Regions from separate parts of the Gottfriedia sp. NPDC058432 genome, predicted to be linked through region 1. Evidence: riboswitches for the same ligand, from Rfam matches in the RefSeq annotation. Region 1 holds a riboswitch; each other region holds the start of a gene.
What was found. Region 1 has a riboswitch for S-adenosylmethionine ahead of mtnK (S-methyl-5-thioribose kinase). Riboswitches for the same ligand answer to the same signal wherever they lie in the genome.
Positions count from the first base shown of each region.

Region 2: linked by a shared signal. The riboswitch ahead of ACFWM3_RS19610 (LLM class flavin-dependent oxidoreductase) and the one ahead of mtnK (S-methyl-5-thioribose kinase) in region 1 are both predicted to bind S-adenosylmethionine.
Region 3: linked by a shared signal. The riboswitch ahead of ACFWM3_RS18475 (ABC transporter permease) and the one ahead of mtnK (S-methyl-5-thioribose kinase) in region 1 are both predicted to bind S-adenosylmethionine.
Region 4: linked by a shared signal. The riboswitch ahead of ACFWM3_RS04275 (trans-sulfuration enzyme family protein) and the one ahead of mtnK (S-methyl-5-thioribose kinase) in region 1 are both predicted to bind S-adenosylmethionine.

Region 1 covers NZ_JBHXLC010000020.1:43,248-47,195, forward strand. The annotation lists gene ACFWM3_RS18040 (pyridoxal phosphate-dependent aminotransferase) at 1-346, opposite strand, end outside; gene ACFWM3_RS18045 (carbon-nitrogen family hydrolase) at 490-1,272, shown strand; SAM riboswitch class I at 1,336-1,494, shown strand; gene mtnK (S-methyl-5-thioribose kinase) at 1,566-2,741, shown strand; gene mtnA (S-methyl-5-thioribose-1-phosphate isomerase) at 2,748-3,797, shown strand.
Region 2 covers NZ_JBHXLC010000024.1:26,001-29,948, forward strand. The annotation lists gene ACFWM3_RS19600 (GerAB/ArcD/ProY family transporter) at 1-773, shown strand, start outside; gene ACFWM3_RS19605 (Ger(x)C family spore germination protein) at 770-1,861, shown strand; SAM riboswitch class I at 2,015-2,121, shown strand; gene ACFWM3_RS19610 (LLM class flavin-dependent oxidoreductase) at 2,283-3,332, shown strand; gene ACFWM3_RS19615 (ATP-grasp domain-containing protein) at 3,348-3,948, shown strand, end outside.
Region 3 covers NZ_JBHXLC010000021.1:45,544-49,491, reverse strand. The annotation lists gene ACFWM3_RS18485 (ABC transporter ATP-binding protein) at 1-356, opposite strand, end outside; gene ACFWM3_RS18480 (ABC transporter permease) at 370-1,317, opposite strand; gene ACFWM3_RS18475 (ABC transporter permease) at 1,317-2,249, opposite strand; SAM riboswitch class I at 2,478-2,576, opposite strand; SAM riboswitch class I at 2,660-2,766, opposite strand; gene ACFWM3_RS18470 (Ig-like domain-containing protein) at 3,380-3,948, opposite strand, start outside.
Region 4 covers NZ_JBHXLC010000003.1:23,882-27,829, forward strand. The annotation lists gene ACFWM3_RS04270 (trans-sulfuration enzyme family protein) at 1-42, opposite strand, end outside; gene ACFWM3_RS04275 (trans-sulfuration enzyme family protein) at 48-1,217, opposite strand; SAM riboswitch class I at 1,299-1,402, opposite strand; gene ACFWM3_RS04280 (ATP-dependent DNA helicase) at 1,481-3,754, opposite strand; gene ACFWM3_RS04285 (YcxB family protein) at 3,880-3,948, opposite strand, start outside.

The DNA of each region.
Region 1 (3,948 bases):
ATAAACAAAGTGGTAGCTCAACTAATCCAGCTTTTCCACCGAATAATATGGCTACTTCTTCCTCTGGGTCTAAATCAACATCATACTCTCGTTTATAAAATTCTACAACAGCATTTTTTAGAGAGCTCATCCCTCTAAACGGAGAATAACGATGAGTTAAAGGGTTTTCAACAGACTTTTGTAATGCTTTTATAATATGGTCGGGTGTTGGCTGATCTGGATTTCCTTGACCAAGATTAATGACATCGTGACCATTACTAATTGACTGATTCACTTTTTGGACTAGTGAAGCAAAAAATTGTTTAGGTAAATTGTTTAATAGTTTACTATGATTCAAGTTAATCACTCCAAAAATATAATTAATTTAAGTTGATTAAATCGTTACTTAATCGAATGATTTTCAGGAACGATTGTTGCAATAACTTTCACCATCATATATGCTCGATTTAAAAATGTCTATAAAATTTAGAATAGGGTGAATAAATTGTGATTAAAATTGCGTGTATTCAATCTGACGTTATTTTAGGTAAATCAAAGTCTAATTTAGAGAAAATGAAAACTCAAATAAACGAAGCTGTTAAAGAAAATGTTCAGGTTATCGTATTACCAGAGTTATGGACAACAGGCTATTGTTTGGAAGAGATTGGCTTGCACACAGGTGAACAAGAAGCGATTATTTCTGAACTTCAGTCGATTGCAAAATCAAATAATGTAATATTGATTGCTGGTTCGTTCCCAATTGCAAGAGAAAATGGGGTAACGAATACGTTAATTGTTATTAGCAATACTGGTGAATTAGTAAAATCTTATGATAAAGTTCATTTGTTCCAGTTAATGAACGAGCATCACTATCTTCAATCAGGGGAAACAGACGGTCTTTTTGAAATCGAGGGATTAACAGCTGCAGGTTTTGTTTGCTATGATTTGCGTTTTCCTGAATGGATTGGAGCTCATTCTCAAAAAGGTGCAAAAGTTTTATTTTTTGTCGCTGAATGGCCAATTCAAAGAATGAATCATTGGGAAATCTTGTTAAAAGCAAGAGCAATTGAAAATCAGTGTTATGTTGTTGCTTGTAATCGAGTAGGAAAAGATTTAGCGAATACATTTGGCGGAGGATCAATGATCATTGACCCTTGGGGAGAAGTAATTTCCAAAGGTAGCACGAATGAAGAAATCGTATTCGGTGAAATTGATCCGAAAAAAGTCGATGAAATACGCGGTACAATCCCTATTTTTGAAGACAGAAAAGAAGAAATTTACAAAAAAATTTAAAAAAGTGATTGACAAATTAAAAATTTATAAACTAAAATACGATTATAAAATCAAATATGCGAACTCTTATTTCGAGTAGGCGGAGGGATTTGGCCCGACGATGCCCAGCAACCGACCGTAATACCATTGTGAAATGGGGCGTATTGTATACGCCTGAGCTTAAATGCTCAGTAAGGCACGGTGCTAATTCCAACAGAAAAGAAATTTTCTGGTAGATAAGAGACGAAAGCCAATTAGTATTGCCTCTTTTCGTCTCGGAAAAGAGGCTTTTTATTTTGCAAAATTCAAGGGGGATGAATTTAGTGACTGTCATTGAACGAAAAGAATATAGACCTTTAACAGAAGCAACTGCAATTACTTATTTACAAAAACTTGGCTATTTTAAAAATGAACTATGTGAAAGTATAGAAATCGGGGATGGGAATCTAAATTTAGTGTTTAAAGTTAATCCCGTAGGAAGCGAGAAAGGGTTAATTATAAAACAGGCTCTACCATACGCAAAAGTCGTTGGAGAAAGCTGGCCACTTACATTAAAGCGAGCGACGATCGAGAGTAATGCGACAAAAATATACAATGAGCTAATCCCATTACATGCACCAAAAATTTTAGAACATGACGAAGATCAAGCTGTAACTGTAATGGAGGATCTATCTCACTTGCAAATTTTACGAAAAGGTTTCATTGAGAAAAAAAGCTATCCGTTTTTAGCTGAACATATTGGAGAATTTTTAGCTAAATCATTATTCTTCACTTCAGACTTTGGAACTTCACCGGCTAAGAAAAAAGAGTTAGAGTATCTTTTTAATAATCCTGACTTATGTGATATAACAGAAAATCTTGTTTACACGGACCCATTTTTTAACAGTGAAACAAATAGTTTTGAAGAAGAATTAACAGATGAAATTCAAAATCTATGGAATGATGAAGATCTACAAATTGAGGTTGCGAAACTAAAATTAGATTTCTTATCGAAAAAAGAAGCTTTATTACATGGTGATTTACATACGGGAAGCATTTTCGTATCTGAAACAGAAACAAAAATAATTGACCCGGAATTTGCATTTGTCGGACCAATCGGATTTGATTTAGGGCAAATTCAGGCAAATTTACTTTTTCAACTTTTCAGTCGTACTGAACTAAAGGACGAAATTATTGAACACATTTTAAACATTGAAAAAGTTTTTAATGAAACATTTATTCGCCTATGGGAAGAGCATAGTGTTAGACCGTTTAACCAAAAAGCTTTAATTAAAGAAAAACTAGAAGGATATTGGGTGGATGCAATTGGGGTTATTGGATGTGAATTAATCCGAAGAAGTATCGGTCTTGCTCATGTTGAAGATATTGATGCACTGGAACATAATCAAAAAATTGAAGCAAAGAAAAAAGTCTTAAAATTCGGAGTTTATTGTATAAAAAATAGATTTACTATTAGAAATATTGGAAATTTACTTAATGGATTGGAGTAATAATCGATGACTACATTACAGCAAATACCTGAATCATTACAATGGAACGGTGAAAGCTTAAAAATTTTAGACCAAACAAAATTACCAACTGAAATATACTATTTAGATGCAACAACATTATTAGATGTACGTGAAGCAATCGTAAAATTACAAGTAAGAGGAGCACCAGCGATCGGTTTAGCAGCTGCGTATGGACTTTATTTAGGTGTTCGAGAAATTGAAACTGAACAAATTGAAGAATTTCATCAACAAGCAAGATTATTAGCGGATGAACTAATTAGTGCTAGACCAACTGCAGTAAATTTAGCATGGGCAGTTGAAAAACTAATTGGATCTAGTAAAGAAGCAGTTACTGTATCAGAAGCTAAATTAATCATCATGGAAGAAGCGATAAAATTACATTTAGCAGATGAGGCAACTTGCAAGGAAATCGGTGAAAACGCTTTAACATTATTACATGACGGTGCAGCGGTATTAACTCATTGCAACGCAGGAAGTATTGCGACAAGTCGCTACGGAACAGCTTTAGCTCCACTTCACTTAGCAAAAGAAAAAGGTTGGGAAATTTCAGCCTATGCAACAGAAACTAGACCAGTATTTCAAGGGGCAAGACTGACATCTTGGGAATTGAACCAAAGTGGTATCCCAGTTACATTATTGACAGATAATATGGTCGGCTACTTATTACAAAATAAAAAAGTTGATGCAGTTATAGTTGGAGCTGATCGCATTACTGCTAATGGGGACACTGCAAATAAAATTGGAACATTACAATTAGCGATTTTAGCAAACTTTTACCAAATCCCATTTTATGTAGCAGCTCCTTTATCAACAATTGATTTATCAATCGAATCAGGGAGCGAAATTGTAATTGAACAACGCGATCGTACTGAAGTAACACATATCGGAAATGTTCAAATAGCACCTGATGGAATCGATGTATTAAACCCAGCGTTTGACGTGACGCCGAATGAATTAATTACGGCGATTATTACAGAAAAAGGAATTGTTTCTAGCGATTATAAGGAAACTTTTAAAAGTTGGGAGCAAGAGTAATTTATTGATTGCATTTAATAGAGAAAAACGATTACCATTTATTCGTTAACTTCTTCCCTAGGAAATAGTTAAAAAGAGCAATTTTTTCTGATTTTTATAAAATTTTAACACTTTATCAATATAAGATTTGGTGGGCGATTATTGCAATTTA
Region 2 (3,948 bases), on a different contig from region 1:
ATACTGAGTTAAATATGGGATATGTTTTAGCTTTTTTTCTAATTATTGTTATTTATGGAGCAAATTGTTATACAGAATCAATCCTCAACGTTATTGAAATAATGGTACTAGTAGCTACTCCAGTTGTTTTTTTTATCGTTTATAAAGCTATGGCAAGCAATTATTTTTATTTCGTCCATATTAAAAGAATACTCCATTATTTTTGGCAAATGCCTAACTATAGTTCTATTTCAGCTGCTACTTATTTTTTTACAGGCTATATAAATCTAGCGATCATCAATCGTTATCTTGAAACGAAAAAGGTTGTTAAATTTCTGTGGATTTTACCTTTAATCGGATTCGTTGTAATTAGTTTTACATTTTTCGTCCCAATTGCTTTTTTAGGTGTTAAAGGGATTAATGATGTAGTGTTTCCTTGGGTCTTCATAACTGATTCTCTAAGAATGGAATATGGGTTTATCGAAAGAGTGCTATATTTGATGCTTTATATATTCCTTTTGTTGTCACTATTATTTAGCATATTAACATGGCATGTTGGTTTAAAACTATTTGAAGGAATGTTTTTTAATTATAATTTGAAACCCGCTAAAAAAAGGAAATTTTATGGATATATGATCTTTCTATTTTTTGGAGCCGTTACGATGACACTGCAGACATTTACGAACGAAAGAGAATTATTTGATCTGATTAAAATATGGCAAAATATCCGTTTTCCTGCTGAAGGCATATTAGTAGTGTTAATTTTTTTCTTATCACGGAGGCAAAGAGCATGAACCGTATTTTAACGTTGTTGTTAATTATGGAATTAAGTTTTATGTCTGGTTGCCAATTACTCGATGTTGATAAACGTTTTTTTGTCGTAGCGATAGGAATCGATCATACAGATGAAAATGGCGTCTACCTTGTGTCAGTGAAATTAGCCATCCCATCAGCACAAATTGGAGCGGGAAAGTCTAATTTTCAAATTATTTCTCAAAAATCAACTTCAGTTTCTGAGGCCATTAGAATAATCCAATCTTTAGTAGATAAAAAATTAGATTTTGCTCAATGTAGGGTAATCGTTATCGATAAAGAGCTACTAGTTGAAAACCAAATTGATTTGATGAAGTGGTTTATTAAACGGCCAGATATTCAAGGTGTTGCTTATGTAGCTGTAGGAGAACCTACTGCAAAAGAAGCTTTATCATGGAGGGTTAAATCAGAGAGATTAGCGGGTAACGCTGTTGTGTTAGCTTTTAATGAAGAATCAAATAGGTCACCATATGTAATGTCAGAGATACTTAATGATTATTATATGCGATTGATAGAAAACGGTATAGATCCATATTTACCTATTATTGAACCGTTCGATAGTTCCTTTAAAATTAATACTTCCGCAGTTTTTAAAGGAACAAAATTTAAAGCAGTATTAAATCGTGATGAAACAAGGATGCTTAATGAGCTCTTAAATCCCAAAGTAACAACATTAATTAATGTTGGAAAAGGAAAAAATCAATTTTACATAAGTGCTGAAAATACGAAAACTGACATGAAAATTGTTATGCCTAAAAATAAAAAGCCATATCTAGACGTTCATATAAAGGTAAAAGGATTTATTGAGGAATCTAATAAGACACTACATCAAAATAGAGAATTGAAAGAGTATGAGAAAAAAGCATCAATCATTATGAGCTCAAGAACAAAAAAATTTCTAGAACGTCTACAGGAATTAAATGTTGATCCACTTGGACTTGGGTTAAACTATCAAGCAAAATACGGAGTGACAAAAAAAGAAATAAATAAGTGGGAAGAAATTTATCCAAAAATTGAATTTCGAGTAAAATCAGAAGTGAAACTAAAGGGAACTGGTACTATGTATTAAATTCGATTTAATTTCAATTAAATAATTATAAAATTTTATTTTTTCTAATAAATACAACGAAGAAAGCGCTATCTCAATAAAGATGTTTAATTTCCCTTATTGACAATCTGTTTACTAGGATTTATGATTCAGTTAAAGAAATTACATAATTCAAACTTATCGAGAGTGACCGAGGGATCAGGCCCTATGACGTCCGGCAACCTCCTTATTTAGGAACGGTGCCACTTCCTGCAGAATGAAATCATTCTGATAGATAAGTCGAAAACAATTGTTTCCGATGCCTCTTTCTGAATGAAAGAGGCTTTTTTCTTTTTTTATTTATTTACGCGGAAGGTTAAACAAAACTGAATTTCACTATATATAAACCCAACTTAACCAATGCGAAAACTAGACAATTTTAATGATAAAGGAGAGAATAGAAATGAAATATGGTTTTTGGTTACCGATTTTTGGAGGATGGTTACGTAATGTGGATGACGAAAGAATGCCACCAACATTTGAATATGCTAAAGAGGTTATTCAATCAGCTGAAAGATGGGGATACTCGACTACTTTAATAGCTGAATTATATTTAAACGATATTAAAGGTCCGGAGCATGATTCACTTGAAGCTTGGTCAACAGCAGCGGCACTTGCTACAGTGACGGAAAAAATCGAAATTATGACTGCGATTCGTCCAGGTTTTCATAATCCTGCAGTAACAGCAAAAATGGCTGCTAATATTGATCAAATCAGTAACGGCCGTTTTACGCTAAACGTCGTTTCTGCATGGTGGGCAGAAGAAGCTCGTCAATATGGCGGTATTTTTACAGAACATGATGAGCGTTATGCTCGGACAGAGGAGTTTATTGATGTTCTTAAAGGCTTATGGACAGAAGAAACGTTCAATTATTCAGGTAAATATTACGACTTAAAGGATACAAAGCTTGCTCCAAAACCAGTTCAAAGACCAAATCCGATTCTATATGCAGGCGGAGAAAGTGAAAAAGGAAAGCAAACGATTGTAGAAAAGTGCGACGCATATGTGATGCACGGTGGAACAGTTGAAGAAATTAATCAGAAAGTAACAGATATGAAGGTGCGCCGTGAACAAACAGGAAATGCACCATTAAGTTCTTTCGGTATGGCCGCTTATATTATTTGTAGAGATACAGAAGAAGAGGCTTTGGCTGAGCTAGAAAAAATTACGACTGTGAAAGATTCAAGCGGGTATGCAGGCTTTAAAGACTTCACTACAAAATCACAATTAGAACAACAAATCCAATTACAAGATTACTCAGTTTCAAATCGTGGTCTTAGACCAAATCTAGTAGGAACACCAGAGCAAATTGCAGAACGAATTTTACAATATGAAGAAGCTGGCCTAGACTTATTATTATTACAATTTTCACCTCAACTTGAGGAAATGGAACGCTTTTCAAAACAAGTTATGCCATTAGTAGAACAAAAACGTAGTTTAATAAAGAACTAGAAAGGGGATTTAAAGATGAGCAAAGTATACGTAATTCATGAAAATAGTGAGTGGACTGTGCATTTAACAAAAAGATTAGAGGAGCTTGGAGTTCCTTATGAGGAATGGCATTTAGACGAAGGTACGGTAGATTTATCAACTGCACCACCAGAAGGGATCTTTTATAGCCGAATGAGTGCGTCCTCTCATACACGTGATCATCGTTTTGCAGCCGAGTTTACTGGTCAAGTATTAGCTTGGCTTGAAGCACATGGTCGTACGGTGTTGAATGGAACGAATGCCTTGAAGCTAGAAGTTAGTAAGGTTTTACAATATTTAGAGCTAAACAAGTATGCTGTGAAGACTCCTAAAACGATCGCAGCAGTTGGAAAACAAAACATTATTAAGGCAGCTAAAAACTTTGCTGGACAGTCATTTATTACGAAACATAATCGTGCTGGTAAAGGGTTAGGGGTTCAACTATTTCATAGTATCGAAGCTTTAAAAGCTTATGTGGAAGGACCTACCTTTGAAGAACCAGTTGATGGAATTACACTGATTCAGGAATACATTCAATCCCCTGAAAGCTACATCACTCGTTGTGAATTTGTAGGAGGAAACTTTGTTTATGCAGTTA
Region 3 (3,948 bases), on a different contig from region 1:
ATTAACACTTCGTCTATTTGTCTACCAATCTTCATTGTTGGATTTAATGCAGACATAGGGTCCTGAAAAATCATACCTATTTCAGATCCTCTTATTCTTTGATATTGCTTTTTTGAAAAATTTATTAAGTCTTTTCCTTTAAAGGAAATTTCTCCTTCTTTTATGTTTCCATAAGTTTTTGGAATCATCCCCATAATGGATTGGGCTGTTACACTTTTTCCACAACCACTTTCACCTACAATGGCTAAAATTTCTCCACGATCGACATGGAATGAAACACCTCTTACAGCTTGAATCTCTCCACCATTTGTATGAAAAGAGATATGTAAATCATTGACCTCTAATAAATAATTCACTGTTTATCCCTCCTTACTTATTCGATTTGGGGTCCAATGCATCTTGTAATCCATCACCAAAAGCATTAAAAGCAAACATTGTTAATGAAATCATTAGACCTGGGAAAAACAATCTCCACCACTGTCCACTTAAAATAACCCCCAATGAATCGTTTGCCATTGTACCCCAGCTTGCTGACGGGGCCTGTACTCCCAATCCTAGAAAACTTAAAAAAGATTCAGCAAATATAGCGTTAGGAATCGTAAACGTTAAATTAACAATAATAATTCCCATCATATTCGGAATGAAATGTTTTAAAATTATTTTCCAATGTGATGTACCAAGCTTTTCTGCAGCGAGTATAAATTCTTGTTGTTTTAATTGTAGGACCTGCCCTCTAACAATTCTTGCCATTCCTACCCAGCCAGTGATTGATAAGGCTAAAATCATCGTTCCTAGTCCTGGCTTCATAATAACCATTAAGAGAATTACTACTAGTAAGTACGGTATCCCATAAAGAATTTCCACAATTCTCATTAAAACACTATCGATTCGATCTCCGATTTTACTTCTTCCAACCATATAGCCAGAAATACCACCTACAAACACTCCAATGACTAAATCGATTAATGCTGCAGAGAATCCGATAATGAGCGATATTCTAGCACCAGCCCATGTTCTTGACCACACATCTCTACCTAAATCATCCGTTCCAAACCAATGTTTACTAGATAACGATAAATTTCCTTGTGTTAAAGACTGTTTACTTGGACTATATGGAACCATATGAGACCCAATAATTGAAAGAATAATAATGATTGTAAGTAAAATAAAGCCAACTACTGCAAGCTTATTTTTAGCTATCTTTCTAACAATCTCATTCGCATAGTTTTTTTGGGGCCTTATAATTTTTTGTTTCTGCATTGTCGACCGATCTACTGGATGAAAGAGAGAGTCGAGATTCGTTTCTGGTTGATTCATTATGATTCATCTCCTTTTCCAAATTTTATTCGTGGATCAATCAAACGATAGGACAAATCTATAATAAAAAGCGTAACAATTAATATAAAACTATAAAAAATAGTAGTGCCTAGAATAACTGGGTAATCTCGATTAAAAATACTATCTACAAAATATTTACCTAGTCCTGGGATAGCGAATATTTTCTCGATTACAAAAGTTCCAGTAATAACCGCTGCAAATAAAGGTCCAATAAAAGAAATAACTGGAATTAAAGCGTTTCGAATACCATGCTTGACGACAATTTCAATTGTTGACAGTCCTTTAGCTTCTGCAGTTTTTATGTAATTTTGATTCAAAACCTCAATCATACTAGTACGGACAAACCTAGTAATTATTGCGATTGGACCTACTGTCAAAGCAATCGTCGGCAATATAGAATGGCTCCAAGTCCCCCAAGATGCTACTGGTAATAGCCCCCACTGAACACTAAAATATTTTATTAATAAAGGGGCTAATATAAAGCTAGGAATCGAAATTCCAATAATTGCTATAAACATTGATACATAATCAAGTAATCTATTATGCTTTAACGCTGCAATCGTTCCTAATCCAATTCCAACAACGCAAGCTATTATCAATGCTTGAATTCCTAATAATGCTGATGGTCCAAATCCTTCTGCAATTAATGTGTTTACACCTCTCGATTTCGATTGAATAGATGGACCAAAATTAAAATGCAATAAATCTTTAAGATATAGTAGGTATTGAACATGTAGCGGTTCATCTAAATTGTATTTAGCCCGCATATTCTTGACAATTTCTTCAGGTAATGATTTTGCGTCTGATGCAAACGGATCACCGGGAATGAGATGCATAATGATAAAGGTAAGAGTGATAATAATCCAAATCGTAACAATCATTGTTATTAATCTTTTAAATAAAAATCGCATTTTCAGTACCTTCCTCCTTTAAAAAAATGTTTTATCTGTAGAACACCTAAATTGGTGGCAACAACACTTAAGAATACCAAAATCACATTTTTCACATATGAATACTTGGTATTAAAACCAAATAATTCCCATGTCTTCTTCTATAAAGCTCCACGTTCAAAAGGAATTATTCTACTTCAGACTAAAAACCTCTCAACAAAGACAAGTTGAGAGGTTTTTTACTAACTCTACTTATCTTTTGGGATCTCCCATGGAATTGGCACGGTATTACAAGAACCCGCTGCCGAGGTTTCATAGGGCCAGTCCCTCCACCTCTCTGGATAAGAAATAATTTATTTAGTTATTATGAAGGGTATAGATGAAAAAAATCCCCTTCTTAGATAGAAGAGGATTTGTTGGAAAATCTACTCTTCTTATCTCTCAAGGGCAATACCCTGATGGAATTAGCACAGTGTTCATATAGAACCCGCTGCTGAGGTATCATAGGGCCAAGTCCCTCCACCTCTCTGGATAAGAATTATTTGTTATGTAATTTATTTTTATTAATTGATTGAAACAAGATTAACCGATAAAAAAAATCACGTCAACCCATTTACTAAATGTTAGATTTTTCAGTAATTTTTGGAAATTAATTCCAAACTATTGTAGAAAACCTTGTCACTCCAAACACTAATAATTTATTTTCAAAGTTACCAAGTAAAAATACTTTTAGATTAGCCTTACATATTTATTTTGATTCTTTCTATTAGTTCCTTAAATTGAACGTAATAAAATTATAAAACGAAGATGATGATTGTTATATTAAAATAACTAGTTTGATTGCAAATTTCAGTAAAAAAAACACAGATGTTTTTAACGATCTTACTGATTTTTTCTTTTTCAAATAATAATTAAAAGAATTGAGCCTTCTTTTAAAAGGTTCAATCCTTTTGCTGGTGTTTTTGGATAAAAAAATTCTTTACTGCCTTAATAAAAAATGTTGATTTATCAGTTGAAAAATTTTCAGAAAAAGATAAAAAAGTTCATTACTGATTGTAATAATTAACACAAAAAAATCCTTCTTTTTTTGAGAAGGATCTTTTTTTCTTATTTAACTAACGCAATTCCCCGAATGATTACTGGCCTTTTTACTATTTTAAAACTGTTAATACTCTAGTAGCACTTACAAATCCTTTGGAATCTTTTGTATTTACATTTAACTTTGTTCCCGCTCGCTGTTTTGGAATATGTACTTTGTAGTTTCCTGATACATTTGCTCTTGCTGTGTATGTTTTTGTCCCAATTTTGACAGTTACAATAGCATACTTCTCGGTTTTCCCTGTTACTGTTGTAGAATAGTATTTTACTGTATTTACAATTGGTATGTTCGGAGCTACTCTTACAACCTTAATACTTCTTGCTGCACTTATTTTTCCAGAACTGTCTTTTGCTGTAATTGATATACTTATTCCGGAATTTTGAATTGGAATGCCTACTTTATAATTCCCATATTTATCCGCTTTTGCACTATATACTTTCCCAGAGATTGTTACACCCACTGTTGCATTTACTTCTGTTTTACCAGTAACTGTGTTCGTTTTATTATTGACTGTATTGGCTAATGGGATATTTGGAGCTATTCTTACAACTTTAGTACTTCTTGCTGCACTTACTTTACCAGAACTGTCTTGTGCTGTAATAGATATACTTATTCCAGTAT
Region 4 (3,948 bases), on a different contig from region 1:
AATTTCATTTCCGTTATGAATTAGTTTCGTTCCAAATTGCATGCTCATCACCCCAATGCATTTTCTAAGTCATTTAATAAATCATCAATATGTTCAATTCCCACTGATAAACGTAATGTATGGTCATCTAGACCAAGCTTTCTTTTAAATTCCTCTGGCATCTCTGAATGAGTTTGTGTATGTGGATACGTAATTAACGATTCGACTCCACCTAAACTTTCTGCGAATGTAATGACTTTTACGCTTCCTAAAACCTGTTCTACTAAACTTAAATCCTTCACTTTAAATGAAATCATTGCACCAAATCCAGTTGCCTGTTCTTTAATAATTGAATACCCTTTATGCGTTGGTAATCCTACATAATATACTTCAGTAACATTTGGATGATTTTCTAAAAACTTCGCAAGTACAATCGCATTTTTTTGACTGTATTCCATGCGTAAATGCAATGTTTTAATTCCTCTTAAGATTAACCAAGAGTCAAATGGAGCTAATGTTGCACCTGTTGATTTTTGATAATAGCGAATTCGTTCATTTGTATATTCTGAATTCGTTACGACGAAGCCAGCTAGTGTATCATTATGGCCACCTAAATACTTTGTTCCACTATGAACAACTACATCTGCCCCTAATTCAATTGGTCTAAAGAAATAAGGAGTTAAAAATGTATTATCGACAATTACAATAATATCTCGTTTTTTTGCAATCTCTACTACTCTTTTTAAATCAGTTACTTTCATCATTGGATTTGAAGGTGTCTCAATAAAAATTCCTTTTGTGTTCGGTTTAAGTGCATCAAGAATATGTTCAATTTCAGTCGTATCAACAAAATTATGCTCAAGTCCATATGGCGAATAAATTTCTTCGAATAAGCGATATGTACCACCATATAAATCATCTGAAACAATTAGGTGATCACCCTTTTTAAATAAGCTTAATACTGCAGTAACTGCTGCATTTCCTGTTGCGAATGCAACGCCATAATTTGCACTTTCTAATTTTGCAACAGTATTTTCGACTTCTTCTCGTGTTGGATTTTGTAATCTTGCATAATCATATCCAGTTGACTGATGTAGACCTGCATGCTTAAATGTAGCTGATTGATAAATTGGATAACTAATTGCACCAGTTAATGGATCATACCCTTTGCTACCATGAACAGCTACCGTTTCAATCGATTTTTTATTCGTGTTTAAAGCCTCTTTTGTGTTAGTCATTATAAATCCCCCATTTTAGTCAAATAAAAAAACCACTTCCTAAAAAATAAGAAGTGGTTATGTCTGAAAATAAACATATCGCTCTTATCTTCCAGGTTTTTCACCTGCAGGATTTAGCACTTTCTAGTATTTACTAGAGTTGCCGGGTTTCGTCGGGCCAGTCCCTCCACCGCTCTTGATAAGATTATTAAATTATATTGTTAGTATATTAAAAACTCTGATAATTATCAATCGTTTTTTTTGAATTATTTAATAATTAACTCTTACTTCCATTCTTCAGGTAATAAACTTTGATAAAGTGAACTCTTATATCGATCATCAATTAGTAATAAAGTCCCTTCATCTGATTCAGAACGGATAACTCTTCCACCCGCTTGCATTACTTTATTCATACCTGGAAAGACATATGCATAATAATACCCATTTTTTCCAACCGAATTAAAATGCTCCTTTAAAATATTTCTTTCTAAACAAATCTGTGGCAATCCTACACCCACTACTACGACACCGTTTAAGCGATCCCCCTTTAAATCGATCCCTTCAGAGAATATTCCACCTAATACAGCAAACCCAACCAAAGTTTCCTCATTTAGACTATCAAACTGTAAAAGGAACTCCTCTCGTTCAATTTCAGACATACCATTTTCTTGAACGATTGTCTTTATGTTAGGGTTTTTCTCTTTAAATAAATCAACACTTTGAATTAAATATTGATATGACGGATAAAAAACTAAATAATTACCTTTTCTTTTCGTAATTTCTTTATAGACAGAATCAATTAATCTTTCTAAATTTCTTTCACGATCTTGGTATCGAGTTGAAAGAGGATCAATTGTTACTTCCAGTTGTTCTCTATGAAAAGGAGAATCGATTGAAATTGTATAATCTCGACTTTGATCACCAAGCATATCTTGAAAATATTGTATTGGCGTTAAAGTAGCCGAAAAATAAATTGTAGAGCGAAATCTTTTTATGACGTCATTCACTACTTTAGAAGGATCAAGGCAAAATAACTTTAAATGTACTTCACTTTTATATAGTTCATAGTAGCATACATAATTTTCATCAAAAAACTCCGCAATTTTGACGAAGTTAAGTGACTCAAAATATGTATCAAGTAGAATTTGTTTATTTTCGTCCTCTTCCATTTCCTGTAATTTTATTTCTACGATTTCATTGAATGTATGTAGAAGTTCTAGTAAATCACCATCTATTTCCTTTGAAACTGGGGTTACAACGTCCTTCCATTTTTTTCTTAATTCAATAAATCGCTTATTTATTTCATTTATTATGTCATAAAGTTCATCTTTTAAATTTTTATATCTATTTTTCAACTCTAAAAATTTAGATTTGAATAGACTCGCAGAATACATTTCTCTTGCACGATCAACAAGATTATGAGCTTCATCAATTAATAAAACCGAACTTCGTTTATGTTCATCAAATAATCGTTTTAACGAAACTCTAGGATCAAAAATATAATTTACATCGCAAATAATCGCATCGGAAGAATTTAATAAATCTAAAGAGTATTCAAATGGACATACTGTATGTTTGCGGGCATATTCTTCTATTTTCTCCCTAGTTAACGATTTTTCCGATGAAAGAATATCAAGAACAGCATCATTTATTCGGTCATAATAACCATTAGCAAATTCACAATAATCCTTTTGACACATCGTCTCTTCTTTAAAACAGATTTTATCTTTTGCTGTAATCGTCGTACACTTTATACAAAGTCCTTCATCTGTCATTAGCTTAAATGCTTCTTCAGCAACAGTCCTAGTAATCGTCTTAGAAGTTAAGTAAAACATTCGATTTATACTATTCTCACCAATACTTTTAACTGTCGGAAAAATAGTCGAAACCGTTTTGCCAATTCCGGTTGGGGCTACCGCAAATAAATTATTACCTTCTTGAATTGTTTGATATACCGCACCTGCTAACTTTCTTTGACCTTTTCTAAAAGAAGGAAAGGGAAAATTTAATTCTTTTATTGTCTGATTCCTTGTTTCAATATGATCGTATTTCCATTTTGCAAAAGGATAATAAATTTCCAGCATTTTGTATAAGTAATTTGTTAATTCATCTTTTGTAAATAAGAGGTCGAAGCTTATTTTTTGCTCGGTTAAAATATTAATATATGTAAGTCTAAGTGTAATTTTTTCAAGTTGTAATTCTTCACAAATAAAATATCCATAAACTTTTGCTTGAGCCCAATGAACAGGATATGAATTTTCATTTATTTCATTTAAATCCTTCATTGTTGATTTAATTTCTTCTATTATATATTGACCATCATTAAATAATAATCCATCACAACGGCCTTCTATCTGAAACACCAACTGATCCAATGTAATGTTGCCGGATATAGATCGTTCTTTTACATCCTGTTCACCATATTCTCTTTGGATTTTTTGGTGTGCCTTTGTTCCTTCAATTAATGAAACCGAACTTTTATATGTTACATTGATACTTCCCGCTGTATGAGCATACTCAACTAGCGTTCGAACTGATACCTTTATACAATTCTCCAAGTGAGTACCCTCCTTTTTTTACATTTTATCATAATTCTTCTTTCTTGATTAAGAATGAACGGTAACAATAAAAAAGTTCAAGTTAAACTAACTTGAACTTTTAGAGATCAGGATGCACTATTCAACTAGCAATATAAAACTTGAATATTATATTTTCTGTAAAATTGTAATAATCTCTCCACGTCATCCTTTAT